3 regions of the Pectobacterium sp. A5351 genome follow, and region 1 is predicted to be linked to each of the others. Evidence: predicted binding sites of a transcription regulator. Region 1 holds the regulator's gene; each other region holds the start of a gene.
What was found. Region 1 encodes PhoB, which activates phosphate uptake and scavenging genes when phosphate is short. Its sites were predicted from a motif close to CTGTCATAAAACTGNCNNAT; they were not measured.
Positions count from the first base shown of each region.

Region 2: glpT (glycerol-3-phosphate transporter) is a predicted target of PhoB. The motif match lies at 2,061-2,080, and genes of this name have one in related genera.
Region 3: pitA (inorganic phosphate transporter PitA) is a predicted target of PhoB. The motif match lies at 1,738-1,757, and genes of this name have one in related genera.

Region 1 covers NZ_CP116477.1:3,216,437-3,226,536, forward strand. The annotation lists gene brnQ (branched-chain amino acid transport system II carrier protein) at 1-901, opposite strand, end outside; gene O1Q74_RS14920 (cobalamin-independent methionine synthase II family protein) at 1,377-2,483, opposite strand; gene O1Q74_RS14925 (PstS family phosphate ABC transporter substrate-binding protein) at 2,724-3,662, opposite strand; gene phoR (phosphate regulon sensor histidine kinase PhoR) at 3,677-4,999, opposite strand; gene phoB (phosphate response regulator transcription factor PhoB) at 5,027-5,716, opposite strand; gene sbcD (exonuclease subunit SbcD) at 6,011-7,237, shown strand; gene O1Q74_RS14945 (SbcC/MukB-like Walker B domain-containing protein) at 7,234-10,100, shown strand, end outside.
Region 2 covers NZ_CP116477.1:4,019,638-4,029,737, reverse strand. The annotation lists gene glpQ (glycerophosphodiester phosphodiesterase) at 1-537, opposite strand, end outside; gene glpT (glycerol-3-phosphate transporter) at 613-1,962, opposite strand; gene glpA (anaerobic glycerol-3-phosphate dehydrogenase subunit A) at 2,277-3,944, shown strand; gene glpB (glycerol-3-phosphate dehydrogenase subunit GlpB) at 3,934-5,196, shown strand; gene glpC (anaerobic glycerol-3-phosphate dehydrogenase subunit GlpC) at 5,193-6,404, shown strand; gene O1Q74_RS18550 (thymidylate synthase) at 7,160-8,029, shown strand; gene O1Q74_RS18545 (inosine/xanthosine triphosphatase) at 8,019-8,576, shown strand; gene O1Q74_RS18540 (HAD family hydrolase) at 8,569-9,243, shown strand; gene O1Q74_RS18535 (amidohydrolase family protein) at 9,236-10,100, shown strand, end outside.
Region 3 covers NZ_CP116477.1:4,284,539-4,294,638, forward strand. The annotation lists gene uspB (universal stress protein UspB) at 1-10, shown strand, start outside; gene pitA (inorganic phosphate transporter PitA) at 161-1,666, opposite strand; gene O1Q74_RS19735 (NAD(P)/FAD-dependent oxidoreductase) at 1,943-3,142, shown strand; gene O1Q74_RS19740 (EAL domain-containing protein) at 3,235-4,842, shown strand; tRNA gene O1Q74_RS19745 (tRNA-Pro) at 5,309-5,385, opposite strand; gene eptB (kdo(2)-lipid A phosphoethanolamine 7''-transferase) at 5,782-7,464, opposite strand; gene ligB (NAD-dependent DNA ligase LigB) at 7,720-9,411, opposite strand; gene gmk (guanylate kinase) at 9,935-10,100, shown strand, end outside.

The DNA.
Region 1 (10,100 bases):
CACAGGTTAGCCCCACCGCCGTCACCAGACAGGCGATAAAGATTAACAACGCCAGGAAGCTGCTTCCCATGTTACCGAATGTGTGTTGCACATAGGCATGGAGAATTTCAGCGCCGTTCTGCGCCTGCGGCACCAGTTCACCACTAACTGAACCGAGCTGGAACAAGCTCAAATAGACCAGTGTCAAGCCAATACCGGCAATTAACCCAGCCCACACGGTGTAACGCGTCAGCAGAACAGGGCTTGCCACCCCACGTGAGCGCGCGGCATTGACGATCACGATACCAAAGACCATCGCACCCAATGTATCCATCGTCAGATAGCCGTTAACGAAACCATTGGAAAACGGCAGATGCTCATACGCTTCCGTCGCGGGAATCGGCGTACCCGCAGGCCACAGCACCGCTGCAATGCCCAGTATCGCCAGAGCAATAATCTTTAAAGGAGCCAGCACGTGACCAACCGTATCCAGCAGTTTGCCCGGATACAGGGAAATCCCGATAACGATGGCAAAATAAATCAGGCTATAAATCAGTAACGGAGACGCCCCGTTGCCCACCAGAGGAGCCAGACCGACTTCAAACGACACGGTTGCCGTACGCGGCGTTGCGAACAGTGGCCCAACAGCCAGATAGCACACGGTCGCCAGAACCACACCGGCCTTTTTACCAATCGGCGAACTCAGCGCATCAACACCACCGCCAACCCGGGCAAGCGCGACCACGGTCAACACCGGTAGCCCCACCGCCGTTAGCAAAAAGCCGAGCGCTGCGGTCCAAACGTGCTCTCCCGCCTGCAATCCCACCATAGGCGGGAAAATAATATTTCCTGCCCCCACGAACAAAGCAAAGGTCATAAAACCTAATGCCACAATATCTTTGGAAGTTAAACGATGACTCATAGTTATGTCGTGTTGCCTGTATCAAATCGATAAAAAGAAAACTGTGTCGTTTATCGCCGCCGGAAGCCGTTCACAAAGGGTTGGCTAGGTGCATGACGCCAACACTTCGGCGACACGAAAATGGCGGTCATAGAAGTTATTTTTTGCACAGCTATATTGGGTGCTAAGTAAACCGTTTATAGCGTAAAAAGACAAGCAGAGATCCAAAAACCAGAACATACAGCCTAACTATGACAAAAATTAAGAATATAAATTGGTTTATCATGATTTGCATGACACATGATTTGCGCATTTATCGATATTTCATTGCAATAAAACTGACAAAAAACGGCATAAAATGCGCTGTTCGATCATAAAAAAAACATATTTCACAAAACATCGCGGCAGAAGGCAGGAGAACGTCCATAAAAAAAGGCCGGATCCTATGATCCAGCCTTTATCTATCCACGATAGGGATAAGGTTACTCCACCAGTGTTACCACACGCGATTGGCGATATCCACGACAAGCTTCAGCTTATTCCACTGCTGCTCTTCCGTCAGGCTGTTCCCCTCTTCCGTTGAAGCAAAACCACATTGCGGGCTCAGGCAAATCTGGCTGAGATCGACATATTTTGCCGCTTCCGCGATACGCGCCTGCACCACGTCGGCATCTTCCAGTTCACCGTTCTTCGTGGTGATCAGTCCCAGAACCACCTGCTGATGGCCCGGCTTCACAAAGCGCAGCGGCTCAAATCCACCCGCTCTCTCGGTATCGTATTCCAGGAAGAAGGCATCAACATTCACTTCGCCAAACAGAATCTCTGCCACAGGCTCATAGCCGCCTTCAGAAATCCAGGTTGAGCGGAAGTTACCGCGGCAGACGTGTAAACCGATAACCAGATCCGCAGGTTTATCAGCCAACGCTTTGTTCAACACGTCGGCGTATGTCCGCGCCAGCTGTGCCGGGTCTTCACCACGTTCACGGATCTGGCGTTTTTGATCGTCAGAGCACAGATAAGCCCACACGGTGTCATCCAGTTGCAGGAAGCGGCAGCCTGCGTCATAAAATGCATGAATCGCATCGCGCCAGGTTTGCGCCAGATCGTCGAAATAGTCGGCTAGGTCGGGATACACCGTCGCATCAATCGCTTTACGTCCGCCACGGAAATGCATCACGCTGGGGCTAGGAATCGTCATCTTAGCGACCGCATCGCCAGAAATGCTGTTCAGGTAGCGGAAATGATCGAGCATCGGATGCTGAGGGTTGAAACTCACTTTATCCACGACGCGAATCGCATGAGATTTCGTCTGAATACCGTTGAATTGAATACCGTGATCGGCTTCGTAGCGCTCCACACCGTGCAAATCAGCAAAAAAGTCAAAGTGCCACCAGGCACGACGCAGCTCACCATCCGTCACAATCTGTAAGCCCGCTTCACGCTGCTTTTCTACCACCCGCAGGATCTCACGATCTTCAATGTTACGCAGCGCGATATCATCAATCTCGCCCGCCTGATGCTGAAGACGAGCCTGCTTAATCGCAGCCGGACGTAAGAAACTGCCGACGATATCAGCACGGAAAGGGGATAAGGTGTTCGCCATGTGTCGCTCCTGACATGTTGCCAGCACCGATCTTCAGGAAAGAAGCATGCTGACAGATAGTTTCAATATGAAATATTTGCCCAGAGAGATAGTTACATTTAATTTTATATAGCCATCTGGACGTCTAAATTTAAAACTATCCTGTCACGTGACAAAGCACAGGGCAATAGAAGAATTTTCACATTACATGAAGAAAATTCATGTAATGCAGAAACATCGCAAATTCGTGGATGAGAAGAATTACTCCGGCAGGCCGATCTGCTGACGCGTCTGACGACGCGTCTCTTCGGGTAGCGGTAAATAACCATCCTGATTCACCAGCGACTGCCCCGTTTCGGACAGCACACGATCTAAAAATGCCGCCGTCAGCGCTTCCAGCGGTTGGCTGGGCGCTTTGTTCACATAGATGTAAAGGTAACGGGTGTAGGGATATAAACCGCTGCGGATATTTTCAGTCGAGGGATAAATGTAGTCGCTCCCTTGTGCGGCTAACGGCAGCATTCTCACGCCGCTGGTACGAAAGCCCACGCTGGCATAGCCGATGGCATCCGTTGAAGCAGCCACCGCCTGCACAACGGATGCCGAGCCTGGCAACTCATTAACCTGAGGAAGGAAATCGCCGCGGCATAGCGCCTTTTGCTTAAAGAACCCGTAGGTTCCTGACGCAGAATTTCGCCCATAGCGCAGTAGCGTGCGTTTTTCCCAACTGCCGCGCAGGCCGAGATCGCCCCACTGTTTTATCGGCTGGTGGTTACCGCAGCGTTGCGTAATCGAAAAGATGGCGTCCAACTGCGATAAATTCAGCCCAGGCAGCGGGTTATCCTGATTGACCAGCACCACCAGCGCATCCATCGCGACCGGCACCGCCAGCGGTGGATAGCCATAGTGCTGGACGAACGCGTCAATTTCGCTGGCTTTCATCGCCCTGCTCATCGGCCCAAGCTGCGCCGCCCCCGATGCCAGAGATGTCGGCGCAGAAGATGATCCAGCGGCCTGAATCTGTAAATTCACGTTCGGGTAGTGCTGGCTGAAATCCGCCGCCCAAAAGGCCATCAGGTTAGCCAGCGTATCCGACCCCGCGCTGGAGAGATTGCCCGCCAACATCTGGCGAGGCTGTGCAACGCAAAACGCGCTGAGCAGCAGTAAAAAAGCGCCCGCAATACGAGTGGCGGATGTCATGGTAGCGTTTTCCGTCAGGCTAAAGGTTTCACCGTATTTTCAGCCAGAGAGGCAGGGACAATCAACCGATTCGGCAACGTAAAGACAAAACGCGAGCCCAGACCATCCTCACTCATGATTTCCAGACGGGAATCATGATGGCTGAGCGCATGTTTAACAATCGCCAGCCCCAGCCCGCTGCCGCCCGTCTGCCGTGAACGCGCCTTATCGACTCGATAAAAGCGCTCTGTCAGGCGCGGTAAATGTTCGGCCGCAATGCCCGGCCCGTTATCGCTGACCTGAAATTGCGCCCCTTGCGGGATCTTCTGCCAGCAGACTTCGATGCGCGTTCCCGCTGGCGTGTGGTTAATCGCGTTATACACCAGATTGGATACCGCGCTGCGCAGCTGTTCTTCATTACCAAACACGCAGAGACTTTCGTTCACACGAAAGACAATCTCATGACGTCCCTGACTGAGGGTCTGCGCTTCACGCTGTAACACGCGCAGCATCAATGGAATATCGACTTTTTCATTCAGATCGATTGCCGTCGCCGCCTCAATACGGGACAAGGTCAGCAGCTGTTTGACCAGCCCGTCCATGCGTCGGGTCTGCTCCTGCATGGTATTCAGTGCCTTCCCTCGCAAGGCCGCATCCAGCGTTTCTTCCTGCATCATTTCCAGATAACCCTGCAACACCGTCAGCGGCGTACGCAGTTCATGGCTCACGTTGGCAAAAAAGTTACGTCTGGCACCTTCAAGCTGGTGCATTTGCGTAATATCACGCACCACCATCAGTAGCTGCCCTTCGGAATAGGGCATCACGCGGAATTCAACATGGTGGGAATTATTCAACTGCAACGTGAGAGGACGGCTAAAATCTTGCCCTTTCATGTAGTTGGTGAATTCGGGATAGCGCAATAAGTTGAGGATATTCTGACCGTTATCTTCCGGCCAGCGGAAACTCAGCAGGTGCTGCGCCAGATGATTACACCAGAAGATCGTTCCTTCTTCGGTAGTGATCACCACGGCATCGGGCAAAGACTCGGCACCGCTGCGAAACCGTTTGATCAGGAGCGCCAACTCACGGCGTCGGCGTCGGTTACGCAACTGCATCTGATAGAGCCCGTAAAACAGCGGCTCCCAGCTCCAGCGGCCGGGCGGTGGCGTCATGCTGCGGTCAACCCACAGCCAGTAAGAGAGTTTCAGTTGGTTATAAAAGTTCCAGCAGAGTAAGCCTAATACGGCGACCAGCAGAAACCAGGGCAGATAACCAAAAATCAGCCCTAGCAGCAACGCGGGCAAACAAAAAAAAGCCAGCTCCAATGCCAGCCTTTTCCAGGATAAACGTTCTAGCACGTTAATATTTCTCCGGTTACGATCACCTCAGTAACGCGTTGAAAAACGGTAGCCCGTTCCCCGAACGGTTTGCACCATTTTGTCATGTCCGCTGGTTTCCAGCGCTTTACGCAGGCGACGAATATGGACGTCGACAGTACGATCCTCAACATAAACGTTAGTGCCCCAAACGTGATTCAGCAACTGTTCCCGGCTATAAACACGTTCAGGATGCGTCATAAAGAAATGCAGCAGCTTAAATTCCGTCGGCCCCATGTCCAACGCGTGCTCTTCGGTCGTCACGCGATGAGAGGAAGGATCGAGGCTCAGGCCACGCATTTCAATCACTTCTTCCACCGCCATCGGTGAAATGCGGCGCATCACGGCTTTGATACGCGCCACCAATTCTTTGGGTGAAAACGGCTTGGTAATGTAATCATCCGCACCCACTTCAAGCCCGCGCACGCGGTCTTCTTCTTCACCGCGTGCGGTCAACATCATCACCGGAATATCACGCGTCAGCGCCTCGCGCTTCATATGCTTGATGAATTGCAGGCCCGACCCGCCAGGCAGCATCCAGTCCAATAACACCAGTTCTGGGAACGGCTCCGACAGTTGCGTTACTGCACTGTCATAGTCTTCGGCTTCAACGGGTTGATAACCATTTTGCTCCAGTACAAAGCAGACCATTTCACGAATTGGTGCTTCATCTTCCACGACTAATATGCGTTTTGCCATTGTCAATCCTGTCGTTAATCATCGTCGCTGTTAGCAGGCGGAGGCATTATGCGTCAGTTTTATGACAGATTTATGAAAAACACACGGACCTCTCTGCACGATTGTTACAGCGCGTACATCCGATTTTTCGAGCCGCTTTCCAAACGTCTGATTCCACCGCGACAGCCGCCATGCCTGCTATATATAATCATGGCATTACGATGACAAAGTACGATGGCGACGACACACCCTTTCACATAATAAATAATGACAACGTCGTCCATCGCCACGCGGCATGAATATCGAGAGAACACGATGCGCATTATCCACACCGCCGATTGGCATTTAGGGCAATATTTTTATACCAAAAGCCGCGCTGCTGAGCATCAGGCTTTTCTGCACTGGCTTATCGCTCAGGTGGAGCACCATCAGGTCGATGCCATTATAGTCGCAGGCGATATTTTTGATAACGGCTCGCCCCCCAGCTATGCACGGGAAATGTATTATAGCTTCGTGGTAGAACTACAGCACACGGGCTGCCAGCTCGTTATTCTCGGCGGCAACCACGATTCCGTCGCGATGCTGAATGAATCCCGCGAGTTGCTGGCCTGCCTGAACACGCGGGTGATTGCCTGCGCCAGCGACGATCCCGCCCAGCAAGTGCTCCTGCTGCAAAACCGTCAACAGCAGCCCGGTGCCCTGCTCTGTGCCATTCCTTTTTTACGTCCACGCGATGTATTGACCAGCAAAGCCGGGCAATCAGGGGATGAAAAACAGCTGGCGCTACAGGAAGCGATTACGGCGCACTACCAGCAGTGTTACCAACTGGCTTGCCAAAAGCGCGATGAACTTGGCCTGCCGCTACCGATTATTGCAACCGGGCACCTGACGACCATTGGCGCAACCGCCTCGGAATCCGTGCGCGATATCTATATTGGTACGCTCGATGCGTTCCCTGCTCAGGCTTTTCCCCCTGCGGATTATATCGCGCTCGGCCATATTCACCGCCCGCAGCGCGTGACGCAAAGCGAGCATATTCGCTACAGCGGTTCGCCTATCCCGCTAAGTTTTGACGAACTCAACAGCGAGAAATCCGTGTGCTTGATCAGTTTTGAACCAGATTTGCCAGCACAAATAGAAATATTGTCTATTCCTGTCACTCAGCCGATGCAGTTGATTAAAGGTAGCCTGAGCGACATTGAACGACAGTTGGCCGCATTTCAGGATTATCGAGGCGATAAACCGGTATGGCTGGATATCGAAATCAGCACGCAGGATTATCTTAGCGACATGCAAAAACGCGTTCAGGCGATGACCGAGAATCTGTCTGTTGAGGTGCTTCTGCTACGCCGCACACGAGAACAGCGTATGCAGGCGATGACGCAACAGGACAAGGAAACGCTGAACGAGCTCAGCGTACATGACGTTTTTGAACGCCGTCTGGCAACGGAGACAGAGATGGAAGAGAGCCGCCAGCAGCGCGTTCGCATGCTGTTTAATCAGGTTATTGATGAACTGGAAAATAGCGAGCCAGCCAAATGAAGATTCTCAGTCTGCGCCTAAAAAACCTCAACGCGCTAAAAGGCGAATGGAAGATCGACTTCACGCAGGAGCCGTTTTCCAGCAACGGCTTATTTGCCATTACCGGCCCAACTGGCGCGGGAAAAACTACGCTGCTGGATGCCATCTGCCTGGCGCTGTACCACGAAACACCACGGCTTGGCCTGCTTTCCGCCAGCCAGAATGACCTGATGACGCGTAATACCGCAGAATGCCTTGCAGAGGTCGAATTCGAAGTGAAAGGCGTGGGATACCGCGCCTTCTGGAGCCAGCGGCGGGCAAGAAATGTCCCTGACGGCAATTTGCAGTCTCCCAAGGCCGAACTCGCGCGCATTGAAGACGGCAAAATTCTGTGTGAAAAACTCAATGATAAAAAAGAGATGATCACGCAACTCACCGGGCTGGATTTTGGCCGCTTTACGCGTTCCATGATGCTGTCGCAGGGGCAATTTGCCGCCTTCCTCAACGCCAAAGCAGACGACCGAGCGGAACTGCTGGAAGAGCTGACCGGTACGGACATTTACGGCCTGATTTCCGAACGCGTCTATGACAAGCACAAACAGGCAAGCGTCGCACTGAGCACGCTACAGGCGCGTGCATCCGGTATTCAGCTATTGACCGATGAGCAGCGTCAACAGGTGGAAGAACAGCTTGCCGAGCTGATCCAGCAGGAGCAACGGGGCAACATCGAGCGAGAGCAAGCGCTGACTACGCTACGCTGGTTCGAACAACTGACGCAGCGGCAAACACAGCTGACCAATACGCAGGCACAACATGCAAGCGCCGAATCCGCCATTCAGCAGGCTAAGCCACAGCTCGACAAGCTAACCAGCAGCGAACCGGCAGAAAAACTGAGGCCGCTGCACCAGGAACGAGAACGCTATCGGCAAGAGTCTCTTGTGATCGCCCAGCACATTGAACAACTGACCGCAAAGCAGGCCGCCGAGCAAACGACGCTGGCAACGCTACGCCAGCAGGAAGAAAAAGCCGAGCAGGATGTTAGTAGACACAAACAGGTACGGCAGCAACAAGAGTTGTTAATCAACGAACAGATTGTGCCACTTGACCATCGGATTGCCACGCTGGTGCAGCAGCACGCCCAGCAGCAGGACGAACTGGCCAAAATGCAGGTTCGCCTGCACGCAGATGAAAGCAAGCAAACTCAGACAGCGGCAGAGCAACAACAGGCTAAACAACAGCTTGAACAGATTCAGTCTTACCGCCAGCAACACGCGCATCATCAGCAGTGGGGAGAGCGGTTGCCTCTGTGGCGCACCCAGTTTCGACAATTGCGCCAGTTTCAGGACGAACAACAGAAGCTGGAGCAGAAACAGGCGCAGCACAGGCGAGAGTCGACGGCGCTACAGCAAGCAGCCGAAATACTGGCGACACAACAGCGTGAACAACAAAAAGTCGTTGATGCAGCGCGCCAACAGTTCACACAACATGATGAGGCGCAGCAACATCAGGACGCGCACCAGTCGCTTTCCACGCTGCGCCAGCGCTTTAATCAGCTCATGGATCAGCAGACTACATGTCGACAGTTCGCAACCGTCAGCGACCAGTTCCAGCGTCTTCAGGTGCGCAAGCAGCAGCACCTCGCCAAACAGGTTGAGATACAAGGACATATCGACCAGTCGCAAATATTATGGAAACAGCAACAGTCTGAGCATGAACAGCGCAGCCAGCATCTGGCCGATCTGGAAACAATCTATCGGCAGGAAGAACGTATTGTTAATCTGGAAGCCGAACGGCAACGGCTACAGGCAGGAGAAGCGTGTCCGCTGTGTGGCTCAACCGAGCACCCCGCCATTGAGCGCTATCAGGCACTGCAACCGTCTGAAACTCAGCAACGCCTGACAACGTTACAGCAGGAAGTGAATCGATTAACAACGGCGTTGGCGAATACAACGGCTCAACTGGCCTCGCTAGAGCAGCAGCGGGAGCTGTTGCAGCAGGACATCGTTCAGCTCGATAGCGAACATCAAACCCTGCTCCAACAGTGGCAAGATGTCAGTGAGCGCTTACAAGTTAACTACTCGCTGGAACAACAGGACGACATCGCGGCCTGGCTTACACAGCGTGAAGCCGAAGAACAGGCTATTCGGCAGCAGATTACCCTCCGCGAGCAGCGACAAAAACAGTGGCAGGAAAGTAAGGATTTACTGACTGCCGCAGAGGCATTGCAGCGGGAACTCGACCAGAAAATCGAGCTGAACACTCAGCAACACACCTCGCTACGCGTTACGCAGGAAGAAACGACTCAGTCACTGCAACATGTGCATCAGCAACTCATGCAGCATACGCAGGAAATGACGCAGGCGCTGGCAACAATAGGGCTTCTTCTGCCAGACGCTGACGCACAAGATGACTGGCTGGCTCAGCGCGAGAACGAATGGCAAGACTGGAAAACCAAAGAGCAGGAACAATCTCGCTTAATTCCCCTGTTAGCCACGCTGGACAGCGATCTTCAGCATCTGCACCACAGCGTGACAGAGGCGAGACAGTTGATCCAAACACAGCAACAGCAGTTGGCACAGCACCTCGCGCGGCTCAACGCAAGCCAACAAGAGCGACTGGCACTTTTTGGGAACCGGCAAATCACCGATGTGCGCGAGCAACTACAGCGAACCAGCCAGCAGTATGACGATGCGCTCAGACTGGCCCTGTCAGCTCGTCAGCAAACCGAAACGACGTTGAGCCGTCTGACGGGAGAGTTGGTTAGCACGCAACAGCAGTATGAACAGAGCACGCGCCAGCATGAGAGTGCGACCGAACGCTTTACTCAGGCGTTGCAGCAAAGCACGTTCACAGATGAAACCACGTTCCTCAATGCCCTGCTCGA
Region 2 (10,100 bases), 800 kb from region 1:
AAACCACGGCGCTTTGATCTCGGGGTAGAGCCCGATGTTCTTGCCGGTTGAATGATTCAGTCCCTGAATAAATTCAATCTCTTCCTGAAAGGTATGAATACGGAAGTCGGATTTCCACATCGGGAAACGGTTCGGGTAGCTCTGTACCTGCTTGCCGTCTTTGATGTCGAATCCTTCGGTGAATTTCAGCGATTTGATCTCTTGTAGCGTGAAGTCGATGGCGTAAAAGCGTCCATCTTTACGGGCGCGTTGCGGAAAACGTTCTGCTACGTCGGTCACGCGATCCAGATAGTGGTCATGCAGGACAATCAGTGCGTTATCTTTGGTGAGCACCAGATCCTGCTCCAGATAATCTGCACCCTGAGCGTAGGCCATTGCCTTGGCCGGAAGCGTATGCTCGGGCAGATAGCCGCTGGCGCCACGGTGGGCAATGACGATTTTGGTGGTTGATGAAGCGGGATCACTCGCGTGACTGGAGGCACTCAAGGACATGGAGAGTGCGAGGGCGGAGAGTAGGGATGTTACGGTAACGTTCATGCGATCAAACCTCTTTCTGTTGAGAGAAAGGCGGCGTCATCATGACGCCGCCAGAGGGATGCTTACAAGAGCGGGTTAAGCGCGGTTGGCTAACTCTGCTTTATGTTTTTTCTCATTCAGCATAACAACAATCAGCAGAAGTACCGCCAGAATGCTGCCGCCGATCATCACCATGAAGCCGCCGTCCCAACCGAAGAAGTCAACGGTGTAGCCGACGATGGCGCTAGCGGCAACGGAGCCACCGAGGTAGCCGAACAGGCCAGTGAAGCCCGCTGCTGTACCTGCTGCTTTCTTCGGTGCCAGCTCCAGTGCGTGCAGACCAATCAGCATCACCGGGCCGTAAATCAGGAAGCCGATGACGATCATACAGGCCATATCCACACCCGGATTACCGGCTGGGTTCATCCAGTACACGATGGTCGCTATCGTCACCAGCGTCATAAAGAACACGCCCGTTGCGCCACGGTTACCTTTGAACACTTTATCGGACATCCAGCCGCACAGCAGCGTACCCGGAATACCCGCGTATTCGTACAGGAAGTAGGCCCAGGACGATTTATCCAGTGCGAAGTGTTTCACTTCTTTCAGATAAGTCGGTGACCAGTCGAGGATGCCGTAACGCAGCAGGTAAACGAAGACGTTGGCGATAGCGATGTACCACAGCAGTTTGTTCGGGAAAACGTACTGCATGAAAATCTGCTTAGCCGTCAGTTCTTCTTCTGCTTTCTCATTATAATCAACCGGATAGTCGTTTTTGTACTCTTCGATTGGCGGCAAACCACAGGATTGCGGGGTATCACGCATCAGCGCAAAGGCAATCAGCGCAACCAGAATCGCGGCGAAGGCTGGCATGTAGAGCGCGGCTTTCCAGTCGTTGAACCAGGCCATACCCAGCAGGAACAGCAGCGGAGGAATACCGCCGCCGACGTTGTGAGCACAGTTCCACACGGACACGATGCCACCACGTTCTTTCTGTGACCACCAGTGAACCATGGTGCGTCCGCACGGTGGCCATCCCATTCCCTGGAACCATCCGCACAGGAACAGCAGAACGAACATAATCGCAATGCTGGACGTTGCCCACGGTACGAAGCCCATGAACAGCATAACGGCAGCGGCCAGAATCAGACCAGCAGGCAAGAACACGCGCGGGTTGGAACGGTCAGATACCGAACCCATGATGAATTTGGAAAAACCGTAGGCAATGGAAATGCCGGACAGCGCAAAACCAAGATCGCCGCGCGAGAAGCCCTGTTCAATCAGGTAAGGCATGGCGAGTGCGAAGTTTTTACGTACCAGATAGTAGGCGGCGTAGCCAAAAAAGATCCCCATGAAAATCTGCCAGCGCAGACGGCGATAGAGGGGATCGACACGATCCTGCGATACGCGCGCCTGGTGGGCTGCGGGCCTAAAAATACTCAGCATAGATATCTCCAATGCGAAAAAAAACGATAGCTTTTTTGTTCTATTACGAACGTTATTGTAAGGGGATAGCGTGCAAATGAGTGTGATTCATGACGCTAATGTTACACTTTTATGAAACTGTGACGATTTTTGCGCTCATGTTAACAGAATCGGAAAATTACACAGTGTGGTTTTAGTGACCTTAATCACACTTATTGTTTTTAGACACCTCTTTATTTTCGTTTAGTGTTCGTTTTTGCTCTTTATCAAACATTAACCCTTCTTTCTGTGTCCCAATAGCAACATACATACCCTCCGCCTGGAACGAGAACAGAATGAAAAACACGGGGAACTGGCGTGAAACTGACGTGGTTGTCATCGGCGGTGGCGCGACGGGAGCAGGTACTGCAAGGGATTGCGCCCTGCGCGGACTGCGCTGCCTGCTGCTTGAACGTTATGATATTGCGACCGGTGCGACTGGGCGTAACCACGGCCTGTTACACAGCGGTGCCCGCTACGCGGTAACCGATGGCGAGTCTGCTCGCGAATGTATTGAAGAAAATCAGATTCTCCGGCGGATCGCCCGCCACTGTATTGAACCCACCGACGGCCTGTTTATCACCTTGCCAGAAGACGATCTCGGCTGGCAGGCGCAATTTATTACCGCCTGTCAGCAGGCGGGGATTCGCGCGCAGGCAATGGATCCGCAGGAAGCGCTTAGGTTGGAGCCAGCGGCAAACCCTACATTGATTGGCGCGGTGCGCGTGCCGGATGGTTCTGTCGATCCCTTTCGCCTGACGGCAGCCAACATGATCGATGCCTGCGAGCACGGCGCGGAAGTCTTGACCTATCATGAAGTTATCGGACTGATTCGTCAGGGCGATCGGGTTACCGGCGTGCGCGTTTTCGACCATAAAAAAGGTGTGGAAACGGAAATATACGCACAGGTGGTCGTCAACGCTGGCGGTATCTGGGGACAACACATTGCGGAATATGCCGATCTGCGCGTGCGTATGTTTCCGGCAAAAGGCGCACTGCTGATTCTTGGGCACCGCATCAACAACATGGTGATCAACCGCTGCCGTAAACCGGCGGATGCCGACATTCTGGTGCCGGGCGATACCATTTCGCTGATTGGTACGACCTCAACTCACATCGACTACGACCAAATCGACAATATGCTGGTGACGCCTGCTGAGGTGGAAACGCTGATGCGCGAAGGTTCCATGCTGGCGCCGTCTCTGGCGAGCACGCGAATTTTGCGCGCCTATGCTGGCGTCCGTCCTCTTGTTGCCAACGACAGTGACCCCAGCGGGCGTAGCGTAAGTCGCGGCATTGTGCTGCTCGACCATGCCAGCCGCGACGGGCTGGAAGGGTTTATCACGATCACCGGCGGCAAGCTGATGACCTACCGACTGATGGCGGAGTGGGTGACGGACGCCATCTGCAAAAAGCTGGGTCATGACGTGGCCTGCTCGACGGCACAGACGCCGCTGCCCGGATCGGAATCACTGGATGAAGTGAAAACCGTTCCCCATGCGCTGTCTGCTTATCCTGCGGCAAAACCGCTCTCGGCACCGCTGCGCGGGTCGGCGATTTATCGCCACGGTGAACGTGCCGGAAGAATGTTGTCCGGTGAACGTCTTGATCGCAGCCTGGTGTGTGAATGTGAGGCCGTGACGGCGGGAGAAGTGCGCTACGCCGTGGAATCGTTGCAAGTGAATAACCTGATTGACCTGCGTCGGCGTACTCGCGTTGGCATGGGCACCTGTCAGGGGGAACTGTGCGCCTGTCGTGCGGCCGGTCTGTTGTGCCGTCTGGGTACTGCGACGCCGGGGCAGTCGCTCACGCAGCTCAGCCAGTTTTTGAACGAACGCTGGAAAGGCATTCGGCCGATTGCCTGGGGCAATGCCCTGCGTGAAAGCGAGTTTACCAGCTGGATTTATCAGGGCTTGTGCGGCCTGACGGCCAGCGACAGTCAGGAGGATCGCCATGCGTTATGACGTTGTGATTATCGGTGGCGGGCTGGCAGGGCTGACCTGCGGTATCCGCTTAGTGGAGCAGGGGAAACGCTGCGCGATTATTAGCGCCGGACAGAATGCGCTGCATTTTTCTTCCGGTGCGCTGGATTTACTCTCCCATCTCCCTGACGGACAGCCCGTGAGCCAGCCGCTTGAGGCACTAGACGAGCTGGCGCGTCAGGCTCCTCACCACCCTTATTCGCGTATGGGAGCAGCGGCGGTTGCCGCACTGTTGCCACAGGTTGAAGCATTGCTGGAGCGCAGCACTATCACTCTGCGAGGTAATCATCAACAGAACCACTGGCGCATGATGCCGCTAGGTAAGTTTCGTTCATGCTGGCTGAGCCCGGTCGATGGCGTCACGCGTGGTCTGCCGGATTCCCGATTTGGCGATAATCCGTTGATTGCCGGTATTGAAGGCTTTCTGGATTTTCAATCCCGTATCGTGGCTGGCACGCTTCAGACGCAGGGAATTGCGGCGCGCAGTGATGAACTCAAGCTGCCAGTTCTGGATCGGTTACGCCAAAACCCCAGTGAATTCCGTGCGGTAAATATCGCCCGGGTGCTCGACCGACCAGAAAATCGCTCGGCGCTGGTGGAGGAGTTGTCGCTTCTGGCCAACGGTAACGATGCCATCATCATGCCCGCCTGTTTGGGATTGGATAGCCCCGCGATCGTGGCTGAACTGGCTGATGCACTCGGTAAACCGGTATTACTACTGCCGACATTACCGCCGTCAGTGCTCGGGTTGCGTTTGCATCAGGCGCTGTCGCAGCGCTTTCGCCAACTGGGTGGCATGGTGATGCCGGGCGATCGCGCGGTGCGCGCATCGCTATCGCCGCAGGAGATTACCGTCCATAGCCACCATCACCGCGATATTCCGCTGCGGGCGAAGCACGCGGTGCTGGCGAGCGGCAGTTTCTTCAGCAACGGGCTGGTGACGCAATTCGATCGGGTGACCGAGCCGGTCTTTGGGTTGGATGTGCGGTTCGCTGACCAGCGCGAGGGCTGGAGCCAGCAGGATGTGTTTGCGCCGCAGCCCTATATGCAGTTTGGTGCGATTGTCGATGAGCATCTGCACCCGCGTATTGGCGGTGAAACGATCGGCAATCTGTACGCCATCGGCGCGGTGATGGAAGGCTTCGATCCGATTGCACAGGGATGTGGGGCGGGCGTTTCTTTGCTCAGCGCACTTCATGTTGCCGAACAGATTTTGACGGAGGGCAACCCATGAACCTGCTTAGCGATAACAGTTTTGAAGATTGTATCAAGTGTACGGTCTGTACCACGTACTGTCCGGTGTCGCGTGTGAACCCGATTTATCCCGGCCCGAAACAGGCTGGCCCGGACGGCGAACGCCTGCGGCGTAAAGACCCGGCGCTGTATGATGATGCGCTGAAATACTGCACCAACTGCAAGCGCTGCGAAGTCGCGTGCCCGTCGGATGTCAAAATTGGCGACATTATTCAGCGTGCGAAAGCCACGCACAACAGCCACAAGCCGACGTTGCGCGACGCGATTCTGAGCCATACCGACCTCATGGGATCGATTGCCACACCGTTTGCGCCGCTGGTCAATACGGCTACCAGCCTGAAGCCGGTGCGCCAATTGCTGGATAAGGCGTTGAAAATCGACCACCGTCGCCAGTTGCCGAAATATTCGTTCGGCACCTTCCGGCGCTGGTATCGTCAGCAGGCGGCAAAGCAGCAGGCCTATGATGAGCAGGTGGCTTACTTCCACGGCTGCTATGTGAACTACAACCATCCACAGTTGGGTAAAGATCTGGTGCAGGTCTTTAACGCGATGGGTATTGGTGTGCAGTTGCTGAATAAAGAGAAGTGCTGCGGCGTACCGCTGATCGCCAATGGTTTTCACGACAAGGCCAGAAAGCAGGCGCGCGCCAACATTACGTCGCTGGATGAGGCGATTAATCAAAAATCCCTGCCGGTGGTGGCGACCTCATCCAGCTGTACGTTCACGCTACGGGACGAGTACCCGCATCTGCTGGGCGTGGATAACGGCCACGTGCGCGAGGGTATCGAACTGGTGACGCGCCAGCTCTATCGCCTGCTGGAAGAAGAGGGGAGAACGCTGCCGCTGCGTAAATTGCCGCTGCGGGTGGCGTACCATACCCCTTGCCATCTGGAGAGGATGGGGTGGACAGCGTATACCCTGGCGCTGCTGCAACGCATCCCCGGTCTTGAACTGGTGATGCTGGACTCCCAGTGCTGCGGTATTGCGGGCACCTACGGCTTCAAGAAAGAGAATTACGCCACGTCGCAAGGCATTGGCGCACCGCTGTTCCAGCAGATTGAAGAAAGCGGGGTCGATATTGTGGTGACGGACTGCGAAACCTGTAAGTGGCAGATTGAGATGTCGACCAGCAAACGGTGTGAACATCCGATCACGCTGTTGGCGAGGTCATTAGCGCAGCCAGAGTAGCAATCTGCAGTAACGTGTTTCCGAACGTTTAACGCTCGGAAACACGAAACATAAAAAGCTCACGTAATAGCGACTTATCTTATTTATTTCAATCACATTATTTTAAAAATAAAGTACCCTCAAGGCGTGTTATACGCTAAATAATTCGAATTTCTCTCTTTCTGCTTTCCTCGGAATTTAGCGTATAAAACTATATTTTAATAAGCTAACGACTTACCATGGTAAGTGACGTGATTCATTAACTTGAACATATAAACAATGGTGTGATCATTTACCTCTCCTACATTAATTGTATATTTTATTGCTGCGCTACTCGATGTCCGTATATGTGCCTCTTTTCGCGGGAAGTTATGAAAATATCATTTAAATCAATAAATTGTGCAGGGGGGTGATCTAAGTAAGTTTATTGGTTTTTTTATGTGAATAGAATTACTTAAGGTATGGTAGAGGAATAGTTATATTTTATTATTTATGTATTCCTAATTATTCATAGTGTAATTATTATAGTTCTAATGTGTGTATCTTTATCTAATTTTTTATTTTCACTTAATTAATATTTAGAAAACATTTGATAAAAATTATTTTTGAACATATCTTATTAAGCGTTATTCCAGTTTTTGAAATATTACTTCATTCTAAAGTGCTCGATCTACACAGCAGCATTCTCCAAGTGCCTGTGCCAGTAATTCGTTGGGGAGTTGGGGAACAGGGTGACGTACTACGGATATATAAGCTTTATGATACAAGGAGAGAACATGAGCTTTGATATTGCAGAAAACACCTCTTCAGAGATTCAGGATTTTGTGACCATTAGCGGCTCTTCTGTGGATGAGCTTGTAAAAAAAGGAATTTATCATATTCAAACTTCTGGAAAGCGAATTTCATCCAGAGCGGGTAATGCATTACAGTCCTATGGGGTAAATTATATACTTAAAGATCCACGTAACCGGCTTCATCATCTTCGTGATGGGGCAATAAAGTATCTTTCTCGTGAGTTTTTGGCTTATTTCAGTGGGAACCTTAAAGCTGAAACTGGGCTTGCAAAAGCATCCAAATTTTGGATGACACTTGTAGATGAAGATGGGAATGTAAATTCTAATTATGGATACTATGTTTTTTATGAGGCGGTTGAGTCATATGGTAATCAGTATAATTGGGTGAAAAGTGTTTTACTTAAAAATAGGGATTCAAGAAGAGCGATTATAAATATAAACCAAAATTACCATAAATCTGACACAAAGGATTTCCCATGTACACTTGGAATGCAATTTTATATAAAAAATAATAAATTATTCTGTGAAACAATATCCCGTAGTACAGATGTAATTACAGGTCTTCCATACGACATGGGTTTTTTCTCTTTTATTCACGAGTTGGTTTGGAAAGATTTGATTGAAAATGGAGTTAAAAATCTTGATTTGGGATATACTATAATGAAAACAACGTTTACCCAAATATATGATAAGAATATTTCAAAAGCATGTGAAGCTATAGAAAATTTTTCTGATTATACTTCTATAACGAGAATGCCTGCTATTGAGTCAGCAAGCGAAACGTTGTCAGATATTTTGACAGGCAATGAAAATACTACCGTTATGAAATGGATTCATGCTCATGCAGAATAAAAATGTCACTATTATTTTGGCTTCAAATAACGAAGCGAAAATATCATCTACGCAGAATATATGTAGTAGTCTTTTCCCGAACTTCACGCTTAGTCATCATATAGTCTCTTCTGGTGTAAGCGAAACACCTGAAACTGATGACGAAGCTATAAAGGGATGCTATACACGCATTGATAATCTTGAGAGCGACATCAATTATCATGTTGATTATATTATTGCTCTGGAGGGGCTAACGGAAAAAACCTCTTTTGGCAGTTTTGTTTATGGATGGGCGGTTATTAAAGATACGAAAAAAAATAAATATCACTATGGTTGTAGTGGCAAAGTCATGTTACCTGAAGATGTAATGGAAAAGCTTTCAAAATATATCCGATTATCGGATGTAGTTCTTAATCTATACCCACATATATCAAAAGCAGATATGGATAGGCTTGGCACCAATGGCGTGCTCACCAATGGGCTTTATACACGAGTTCATGAGTTTGAAACCGCGTTGAAATGTGCATTTGGCTCACTTGCTCTTGAGAAAGGTAAGATGGGTGATTAAATTAATTTTATTTGATATTGATGATACGCTCGTGGACCATAAAACTGGGGCTTATCAGGCTATACAGAGAATCTCGGGTCTAATGATTCGTCTAAATTATGCTGATGCTCTGTATGACTTTAGTGAATTCATTTGCAGCTATGAGGCGCGAAACCATACACTTTGGTCAAAGTTTGAATTTGGTGAAATTGATATTGCTACATTATTAAAAAAGCGATTTATCTATATATATGATTGGTTCGGTGTTAAAGATTCTGATTATGAAATTATTGAAGAAACATATTGGAATGCATATGTAGAAAATTGTGCATTGAACAGTGACTGGCTTCCTTTACTTAAACAGTTAAGCTCTAGGTTTCCTTTGGTGATATGTAGTAATGGTATGGAATCTGTCCAGCGCCGAAAGCTTATACATACTAATATTTTGCCATTCTTTAGTCGTTTTTATTTTGGAAATCGTTATCCTGACTGTAAGCCTGATGTTCATTTCTTCACAAGAATTCTTCTGGATTTTAATGTGCAACCCGAAAATGCCATTATGATAGGGGATAGTATTAATAACGATATTCTCCCTTGTAAAAAACTGGGGATGAAAACACTACATTATAGTGATTTTGATTCGTTTCAACCTATTAAAAAAACACTTATGGAACTCACCAATGGATAAAGAATTTATCTTTAGGGATATAAGTTACCTTGATTCGACTTCAATGAAGTTAGTTCAAGGGGATATCTCGATGATGGGGGACGTGATAACTTACGTAGGCGAAAAGAGGAAGGGTGATGTCGAAGGAGTAATTATACCATCAGAACAATTCGTCGTCTTACCTGGGCTTGTCAATGCTCACCTTCACCCTAGTAAAGAGATTTATGGAAGCATCTTAGATGCATCCCCTATTGATGTGGTGCTTGATTCTGTGCATCGAAATAATACGCTGGAGGACGCTGAAGGTCAGTATGTTGCTTCGCTTAAATCATTAATGATGGCTATGAAGAAAGGTATAACAACAGTTGGTATTTTTACAAGCCGAATTGAAAGTGATATACGTGCAATACAACAGGTGAAAAGTCGGTGTGTAATAAATTTTTGTCAGAGTAATCAGTGGGTAGGTAATGGTAAAGGCCCAGAAAATGAAAGTGTTGAAACAATTTTTTATAAATACCTTCTTGCTGAGGAAAAATACCAGTCAGAATTAATTACTATTCTACCGGCTACCGCATCTGAACTTTCTGCCGATGACATTTTACTTAAAAAATTACACCAGCTTGCTAATCACCATCAAAAAAAGTTTACTCTTCATATTCATGAGGGAGCATATCAGGTTGATTCTCACCGAAATATATTTGGTGTGAGCGGCATTGAGCGTTTTGCTCGCTTGGGTATTCTTGATAAACATACAACGCTTATTCACTGTTGCCATCTATCAGATAGTGAGCTAGATATTCTGTTATCAACACAATGTCATATTATCCATTGCCCAGTAAGTAATAGTTTTGTTGGCGCAGGCACTTTACCATTACGTC
Region 3 (10,100 bases), 1.1 Mb from region 1:
CTGGTATTAAACGTTGGGACTGACACCATCACGAGTATTAACACTATTATCGGTATTAACACTATTATCGGTATTAACACTATCCATCGGTATTAACGCCATGAACGTCGATAAAAAGTAAAAAGGCGATTCCCCACAGAATCGCCTTTTTTTATGACGGTTAAATCAGCTTCAATGCCAGCCAGTACAGCGTACCGGACATCAACATTGAGATTGGCAGCGTCAACACCCAGGCCAGCAGAATACTTCTTATCGTTTTGCCCTGTACGCCACCACCGTCAGCAATCATCGTCCCGGCAACCGCCGAGGACAATACGTGCGTGGTGGAAACCGGCATACCGGTGTAGCTGGCAACACCAATCGACAGAGCTGCCGTCACCTGCGCTGAAACGCCCTGTGCGTAGGTCATGCCTTTCTTACCAATCTTCTCACCGATGGTCACAGCCACGCGTTTCCAGCCCACCATCGTGCCCAGAGACAGCGCCAAGGCGACAGCGACGATAATCCAGAGAGGCGCATACTCAACCGTCTGCAGCATGTCTTTACGCAGGTTGCTCAGATAGCGTTTATCTTCACCCGATGTTTCTGGCAGCTTGATCACCCGATCCATCGTGTCTGAGATACACATCAGCAGACGACGCACACGGCTACGATCGTCAGGGTTTAACTGGTCGTAACTTTTCAGGTTATTTAGCAGGCCCTGTGTACGTTCAATCGCAATCATTACGCGTGAACTGTCGCAGTGAAACGCTTTCTGACCGTTGCCGGGAATCGTGTTTTCCGGCGCAGGAATCACAGGCGGAGACAGGTCGATAACGTGCGTCAACGCATCGCCGTGCTGCTTGTAATATTCCTGCAAATTGACAACGGCATCGCGGGTACGGCTGATGTCATAGCCAGACGCGTTCATGTTGACAATGAACCCGGCTGGCGCAACGCCAATCAGCACCAGCATAATCAAGCCGATACCTTTCTGACCGTCGTTTGCCCCGTGAGAGAAGCTCACCCCAATCGCCGATAAAATCAGCGCGGTACGCGTCCAGAATGGCGGCTTACGTTTGCCGTCCTGCTTTTCGCGATCGACAGGCGTCAGGTGCACACGTTTACGCTTTTTACTGTTGTTCCAGAACCGACGCAGCACCAGCAGCATCAGGCCCGCAACCACCATCCCCACAATCGGCGATAGCAACAGCGACAGGAAAATGCTGATCATTTTTGGCACGTTCAACGCATCCACGACGGAGGTATTCGTCAGCAGCGCGTTAGTCAAACCAATACCAATAATGGAGCCGATCAGCGTGTGAGAACTGGAGGCAGGAATACCGAAATACCAGGTACCCAGGTTCCAGATAATGGCGGCCAGCAGCATGGAAAACACCATTGCCAAGCCGTGCGCCGAACTCACGTTCAGCAGTAAATCCGTGGGGAGAAGGTGAACAATCGCATAGGCTACGCTCAGGCCGCCCAGCAATACACCGAAGAAATTAAAGATACCCGCCATAACAACGGCAAACTCTGCGCGCATAGCGCGGGTATAAATAACAGTGGCAACGGCATTCGCAGTATCGTGAAAACCGTTAATGGCTTCATACATAAGTACAAACAACAAAGCCAATATCAACATCAGGCCGGTGTAGTAATCCAGTCCGGCAAATAAATGTAGCATAAACGTTAGGCCATTTAGTGGTCATGAACGCGGCGCATTATCGGCGACAAGCAGGGGTCGGGAAAAGCAAAATATGACTTTTTTTTGACTTAATCTGTAATGGGGATCGGAGGGGAAATCACTTAATCAATAAAAATCAAATAATTATATATTATTACTAAAATACGCAAATTGTTACGCTGGTATCGAACAAAAACCAACACTACAATTTGCCGCCCCGTGGCTTATGCTTGCGGCCATCCAAGAAAATCTATTCACTCATCGGAGAAATGCATTGTGGAACAGTTTGACGCTGTCATCATCGGTGCTGGTGCAGCAGGCATGTTTTGTGCGGCACAAGCGGGACAACGCGGACTGCGTGTGCTACTGCTCGATAATGGCAAAAAGGCTGGCAGGAAAATATTGATGTCCGGCGGCGGTCGCTGCAACTTTACCAATATGTATGCAGAACCCGCGGCGTATCTGTCTCACAATCCTCACTTTTGCAAATCGGCACTGGCGCGTTATACCCAATGGGATTTCATCAGCCTGGTCAACAGCCACCACATCGCTTACCACGAGAAAACGCTCGGTCAGCTATTCTGCGATGATACCGCACAGCAAATCGTGGACATGCTGGTAACAGAGTGTGAACGGGCTAACGTCACTCTCCGTCTGCGCAGTGAAGTCACCTCGGTAGAGAAATCAGACGATCTGTTCACCATCCAGCTAAACAACGGCACATCATTCCAGAGCGCATCGCTGGTCGTTGCCAGCGGCGGCTTGTCTATGCCCGGTCTGGGCGCGACGCCGTTCGGTTACCAGCTCGCCGCACAGTTCGGTATCAACGTACTCCCCACTCGCGCTGCACTGGTGCCCTTCACGCTGCACAAGCCGCTGCTCGAACAACTGCAAACGCTCTCCGGCGTCTCCGTGCCAACCATCGTCACCGCGGAAAACGGCGTGGCGTTCCGTGAAAACATTCTGTTTACGCACCGCGGGCTCTCTGGCCCGGCTATTTTGCAGATCTCCAGCTACTGGCAGGCGGGTGAATTCGTCACCATCAATCTGCTGCCCGATCGCGACCTCACCCAGCTCATTAATGACGAGCGTACCGCGCACCCAAACCAAAGTTTGAAAAACACGCTGGCACAGTGGCTGCCTAAACGACTGGTTGAATGCCTGCAAGCGTTAGGGCAACTGCCGGACGTCACGTTGAAGCAGCTCAACAGCACACAGCAAATGCAGATGGAACAGAGCCTGCAACAGTGGCGCGTACAGCCAAACGGTACAGAAGGCTACCGCACGGCCGAAGTGACCATCGGCGGCGTTGACACCCGCTCGCTGTCCTCCAAAACGATGGAGGCCAATGCGGTTCCAGGGCTGTATTTCATCGGTGAAGTGGTCGATGTGACCGGCTGGCTCGGCGGCTATAACTTCCAATGGGCATGGAGTTCAGCATGGGCGTGCGCGCAAGCGCTGCCTTTCTGCAAATAAGCACTATAATAACCTCTATTCAGCGCTCTCCTTTAACTCACGGAGAAAAGGACGCCTCTACATAGGCCTTGGCTGCCAGAAAGGAGATGTGGATGAGTCCCAGACGTAGCAAACATAACATCAATCTGTTGCAGCTACTGATCGCAGGCATGCTGCCGCTGCTGCTTGGATTGCTGTTCACGTTTGTTGAATCCAGATTAATGGTAAAGCGTGATCTGGAATCCACCGCGCAAATCGCGATGAATCATGCCGAGAATATTTCGACACAGGCATGGAATATGGTGGACCGCCTCCAGCGCTTTCATGGTCAGCCCTGCGACGTTATCGGCGACGAACTGCAACGTCTTGGTTCGGTCTTTTCTTACTTTCGTGCTATCGGCGTTATCCATAATACCGACGTCTATTGCTCTTCAACATTTGGCAACACGCTGATGCCAATAAGCCACGTCATTCAACAGTCGCTACCAGTGAACCATTCTGAACGCTGGAGCCTCTCGATTTCAGGCTCCGAGAACGTGAGAGAACGTCCGGCGCTGATCTTCGTGCAGATGCCCATTACGGGTTATGGCGCTTACGCCATGGTCGATGCGCAATATCTGATCGACCTCATGATTGCGATTAGCAAAATTCGCGGTTACCAACTTAGCCTGCAAATGGATAACGGCCACCCGATTCAAACTGGCCCGGTAATTACACCACGCACTGGCCTATTTTCTACCTCTGCGCTTGAAATCAAGTCGAGTCGCTTCCCCCTTGCCCTCAATATCACCGCCCCAGCTTCTCAAGAAATAGCGAGCTGGAAGCAGGCATTCTTCACGTTTCTGCCACTGGCGATCATTCTCTCTCTGCTATTCACTACGGCGATGTGGTACTGGCAAAAACGTAAATTATTATTCCGCGACGAAATCCGTAAGGGCATCGCTAACGGTGAATTTTCCGTCTATTACCAGCCCATCTATGATGCAGAATCGCGAACCTGCACCGGCGTTGAGACACTACTGCGCTGGCGACGCAGCAATGGGAAGTGGATCAGACCCGATGTATTTATCTCTGCTGCCGAAGCAGAAAGTATGATCATTCCCATCACCCGGCATTTATTTGACCTGGTCGCGTCAGATATTGCCAGTTGGCAGGTCAAACCGGGGTTTCATCTGGGACTCAACGTTTCAGCCGAGCACTTGCACCACCCCAGTTTTGTCTCAGACGTACACAGCTTCGCCGAGAAAGTTGCCTCGCATTCATTAAGCATTACGCTGGAACTGACAGAACGCAATCTCATCAGCAACGGCCCTGAAATCATACAGCGCCTGCATCAGTTGCGTGAAGATGGCTTTATGATTGCTATTGATGACTTTGGCACCGGGCACTGTTCACTCTCTTATCTGCAAAACTTCCCACTGGATTGTCTGAAAATAGATCAGGGATTCGTTAGCACAATTTCATCACCGGATGAAGAAGCACCCATTCTTGATGCCATTATTAACTTGAGTCATCGCATCAACCTTCAATCCGTAGCAGAGGGCGTAGAAACCGAGCAGCAGCTCATGTATTTACAGCAGCGCGGCGTCAAATATATTCAGGGGTTCCTTTACGCTAAGCCGATGGACAATGAATCGTTTCTCGTCTGGCTTCACTACAATGGCAATAAATCGATAGAAAGTTTTATGAATAAAAATGAAGAAGGGAAGAAGAACGACTAACCGGCAGAAATTTATCCACCGATTTTCTATGTCATATATACCCTAAATAATTCGAGTTACGTGACAAAACGTTATCGTTTTGAACAACACAAAGCGTTGGCCCGCTAGGGCGAGGCTCAGAAATGAGCCGATTATTGCCAACGCACAAGCAGCTTTGAGTGTGACGGGTATAAATCAGAAACGATAACCGACGCCAATATTAATGGCCCAGTTTGCTACTGGCGTAATTTGAATATCTCAAATGTTGACCGCACATAAACTTACATTTAAATACGGCGAGGTAAAGTCAGTATTATTTTTAAACAATGACAATAAAAGACGCCAGAAAACACCGAAATAAAACTCTGTTTTTATGAGGGACTCATTTTAAAAAATGACGATTTTATAAGCGAAAAACTTCATAAATGAGTAGTGTGAATAGACGATATTCAAAAAGGAATGGAGAATGATTTACAGAAGAAGAAAGTGGTCGGCGAGAGAGGATTCGAACCTCCGACCCACTGGTCCCAAACCAGTTGCGCTACCAAGCTGCGCTACTCGCCGAATGCGGGCGCATCTTACTGCTACCCCATTGAAGCGTCAATACCTTTTTAGCAAAAGGATTTCGGCTGCCGTTAAAGTGTCCATCCCGTGTATTGACAGCCTGAAACCGACGTCCTTGTCCGTGATTCATGTCAATTATACCCGTCATACTTCAAGTTGCATGTGCGTTGGCTACGCTACTCGGCACACTTGCGTGCGCCTCGCCCCGTTGGGGCCGCTGCAAGCAGCGTTCAAACCTGCTTTTAGCAGGTTTGTCAGTCACCCGAATCACTTACCTGAGTAAGCTCATCGGGATTCCCCCGCTTGCCGCGTTATTCGGCCTTATGGCCTCTCCCCTTCGGAGTCAGCGCAAGCGCTGTTCAAAACGCTAGCATTTTGTCCTGAAACTCGAATTATTTAGGGTATAGCAGGTTTCTGACACCAGTTATTTTTAGGGTTAATACCGCCGTCAGGCGACGTGTATCCCAGACAACCGAGAACTGTGTCAAACAGTTCTTCATGGCGATGTGTTTTGCCAACGCGCTGTTGCGCTTTCAACTGCTCAAACGCATACAGATTATCAGTGTCAGCCAAGAATTTATCCGAGGTCCATACCATCATCGGTGAACGGAACTGTTCCGGCGGCGCCATTTCACGCGGTGTGCCGTGCAAATGATAATTATCATCAATCGATTCCCCGTGATCGGCAGAATAAAATATAATCGCTTTCTTATCCCGAACCTGATCAATCACGCTATCAATAAAGCTATCGGTATACAGCACGCTATTATCGAAGGCATTAATCAACTGCTCACGCGTACAGGAAGCATCAACCCCCATACACTCTGGCTGATAGCGCGCATAGCTGCGAGGGTATCGCATGGAATACAGATAGTGAGAACCTTTAGTATGCAGCACAATCAGGTGTTTACCTTTGGGATAACGTGCCAGCGACTCCTTAACCTCATCAACCAGCAACATATCTTCCACCGATTTACCGTCATTTTGCTTCTCTGACGCAATCATTTCGCGGAAAGAGTAGTTATTCGCTTCAATACTATTGTAAAACCACACCTCGCTTTGCATAGCAAACAACTCGGAGGTAAAGCCCAGCTCTTTCAGTACAGCAAAGATATTCTGTTCTTTCAGCGTTCGCTGCGGGTTGTCTTCCGTTCCGCCTTCTCGCACAAACATACAGCGCATGGAAAGCTTGGTTGAGGTATCACATGACTGACCACGGAATGCGACCAGATTTTTTTCTTTCGATAGCTTTGGCGTCGTGTCTCGCTCGTAGCCTAATAGCCCCATATGGTCCCAGCGGGTTGTTTCACCGATAATGAAAATCACATAGGTATCATCAATGCCTTTCGGCGGGACATAGGTGAAATGCTGAGCCGGATCGAAAAGATTGGAAGAATCCTGGCTCTCGTCATACTTGGTGTAGGCAAATAACCCTAATGCAGACAACCAGTTAGAAGGAAGATACGAGTGTGCCACTACGCCGCCATAGCTCGGCAAATCCACATTAGATTTCCGCTCAGACACCGACTGAATGTTGTCCATATAGCGAAGCGGCATCCAAACCAACGCAACAACAGCAACAAGAACCAAAAGAGGCATTAAACGCTTTCCAGGCGATGTAAGCTGTTCGATCAGCGTATGGCGCAGCGAGTTCTTCCAGATCAAAAACAGCGGTAGCGCACTCACCGCCAGCATCCACAGGAAAAAACTCAAACCAACAACTTCTTTAGAAAGGTCAATATCTGTGGTCATAACCGCCGCAATAATGCCATAACCAATCACGACATTAAAAAATGTCATGTAATAGCTTGCAGCAACGGAAATCAACACCAAAAGAGTCGCGATAATCCGATAAAAACGACGTCCACCGAGCGAAATAATCCTCATCAGGAAAAAAGTGAATAGGATACTCGCCGTCAATTCTACAAGAGCGGGAATAAATGTTGGAACCTGATTTCCCGTAGAGTTTGAAAAATAATCAAATCGACGATAATACACTGAGATATTGAGAAAAAGGCCAATATAGAGTGCCAGGATAAACGATAACTTGGGTTGCGAAAAAGATGCTACAAACTTCATTATGACAAGTGCTCCAACAAATCTTTCTTATTATCTGAAGTTATACGACAACATCACTAAGCCTGAGTTCAACGGAAACAATCAGACGCTCAGGAATTTTTATATTCCTAAATAGCAAATAGGCTTACACTATTTAATTCGTAAATTTACTTATGATTAAGTCAGTGCATAGAAAAGAATTGTTCTTTTAATGTAAATAAATTCACGAGACAATAAAAATTGCGATCTCAACATGTTATAAAAAATCACCACCGATTATCTGTATATGCCTTCGCTATCTAATCGTGCGACTAACTCTACAACAATTGGATGATTGAGGAACGCCATAATCTCTTCTGCACGTCTCTCCCCAATACCAGAGAACTGTCGCCACTGTTGTGCAGTCCATTGCTGTAACGCTAGCCAACTCACCTGATCCAATGCACCAATTGCGGAACGGGGAACAGGAATACCCAGCGCAAGTAACCAGCGAGATAGCGGCATCTGTCGTGTCGACTGCAAGCGCTGATAGATATCTCGCGCCCGCTTATCGCCCATGCCATTGACTGCATTAAGCTGTGCCTCCGTCAGAGATAGCCATGACAGCACATCTTCCAGTAAACCATGCTGCATCAGGCGCAGCCACATCCCGTCACGCATGCCCGCCAGATTTAATCCATGCTCTCCACTCAACCAGATTAAGCGCGCCAGAAATTGCTGCTGGCAAACCACACTATACCGGAAACAGCTAAAAGCATGGAAATCATGCTCACTGGGGGAAACGATGGCTGGCCGTTCAGTCCCCCGCCATACCACACTATCCAGACGCGGAATCCCCTGCCCCGCCAGGCTGACGCTCACCCGATCACCGGGCAACACATCCCACTGTTTCCAACGAGACAGAGAGCCTACATTCACCCGACTAACCGATTTGTCATCCAGTTGCAGAGGATTAAGTTTTAACACCACGGCGATCTTACCCGTCCGCCCGACAGAAAACGCCACATCAGCCACTTCCGCAACCTGATGAACAGGCGGATATTTCCATGCGATCGCCCAGTCGGCCGCAGTATTACGCCAATAGCGCCCCTGCGGCTCTTTAGTCTGGCGGATAACAACGCCATCCGTCACGAAGGGCAGTGGGTTGTGATACCAGTAATGACGCCATTTTTCCGCGTCGGCGAATGACCCAATCGCATGGGTATAGTCCACCGTCATGGCAAACCCCATTTCCTTCAACTTCTCCAGACGTTCGGGCATCGTTTTTGGGCCATCCGGCCATTCCCAGACAAACAGACCAATCTGCGACAGTACGGGAGATGGCTGATGACGACGCATTTCACCCGCCACCACCGAGCGCGCATTCACACCACCTTGAATACGCTGCCGATGATCGGTCATCTTCAGGAAAAGCTCCCCCTGTAATACCAGTGAGGAAGGTGCACCGATCAATAAATGAGGGATTCCCGGAATCAGACGAACTTTTTCCGTCCAGTCTTCACCTTGCAGGCCGTTACCCCGGCTAACCACAGATACAAGCTTGCCGTGCTGATAGACCAGCGTAACAGCCACACCATCAACTTTTGGCTGAACCCATACATCCTCGCGCTGGGCGATCCATTGCACCAGTTGCTCGCGATCAGACAATTTTTTCAATCCCGTATGGGCAACAGGATGAAGCTGCTTGCCATGATCGGGTAACCGAACAGGAACACTATTTTGGGGTTGGAAACAGCTTAGCCACTGGTTTAGCTGCTCCCGCAGTTGATCGTAAACATCATCTTCTATCGGGCTTTTCCCCTCGGTGTAATACACATCATCCCACCGCTCTAACTGATGGCGTAGCACATCAATTTCTTTGCTGGATCGCGTGTTATCCCAATCGGGGCAGACCTGGGCCGCTGCGGCAAAACCGCTGCTCCCACCAACAACAATGATGATCAAAAATGCGCGAATCCTGAGCCACATAATCCCTCCTGCCCTCCATTAGCGAAGGGCCGCAGTACATAGCAATGGAGGGGAAAATACGAGGCACAAAAAAGAGAAATGCCAAACGCACCGCAAGATGATTTATCGTTTGCAGCGCAAGTAAAAAAGACAGGAACACGCGTCGCAATCTCAAAAAGACACGTTGGCAAACGATTTGCCCGATGGCATAACGAAAAAACAGTCAGCAGAGAATTTATCGCAGCGCGACTGATGACATATTGGCGTGTATATACACTAAATAATTCGAGTTTCAGGAAGGCGGCAAGGTAAGGAATCACGATGAGCTTACTCAAGTAAGTGATTCGGGTGACTGACAAACCTGCTAAAAGCAGGTTTGAACGCTGCTTGCAGCGGCCCCAACGGGGCGAGGCGCACGCAAGTGTGCCGAGTAGCGAAGCCAACGCACATGCAACTTGAAGAATGACGTGTATAATGCGGGGATATACGCATTCTCCTGCTGCGTATCGGCATTCACCATCGCAACCATGAATAAAACTTCATTATGGCTCAAGGCACGTTATATATCGTTTCTGCTCCCAGTGGAGCCGGGAAATCCAGCCTGATTCAGGCGTTATTAAAAACTCAGCCGCTTTACGACACTCAGGTATCGATTTCGCATACCACCCGAGCTAAACGACCGGGAGAAAATCACGGCGAACACTATTTCT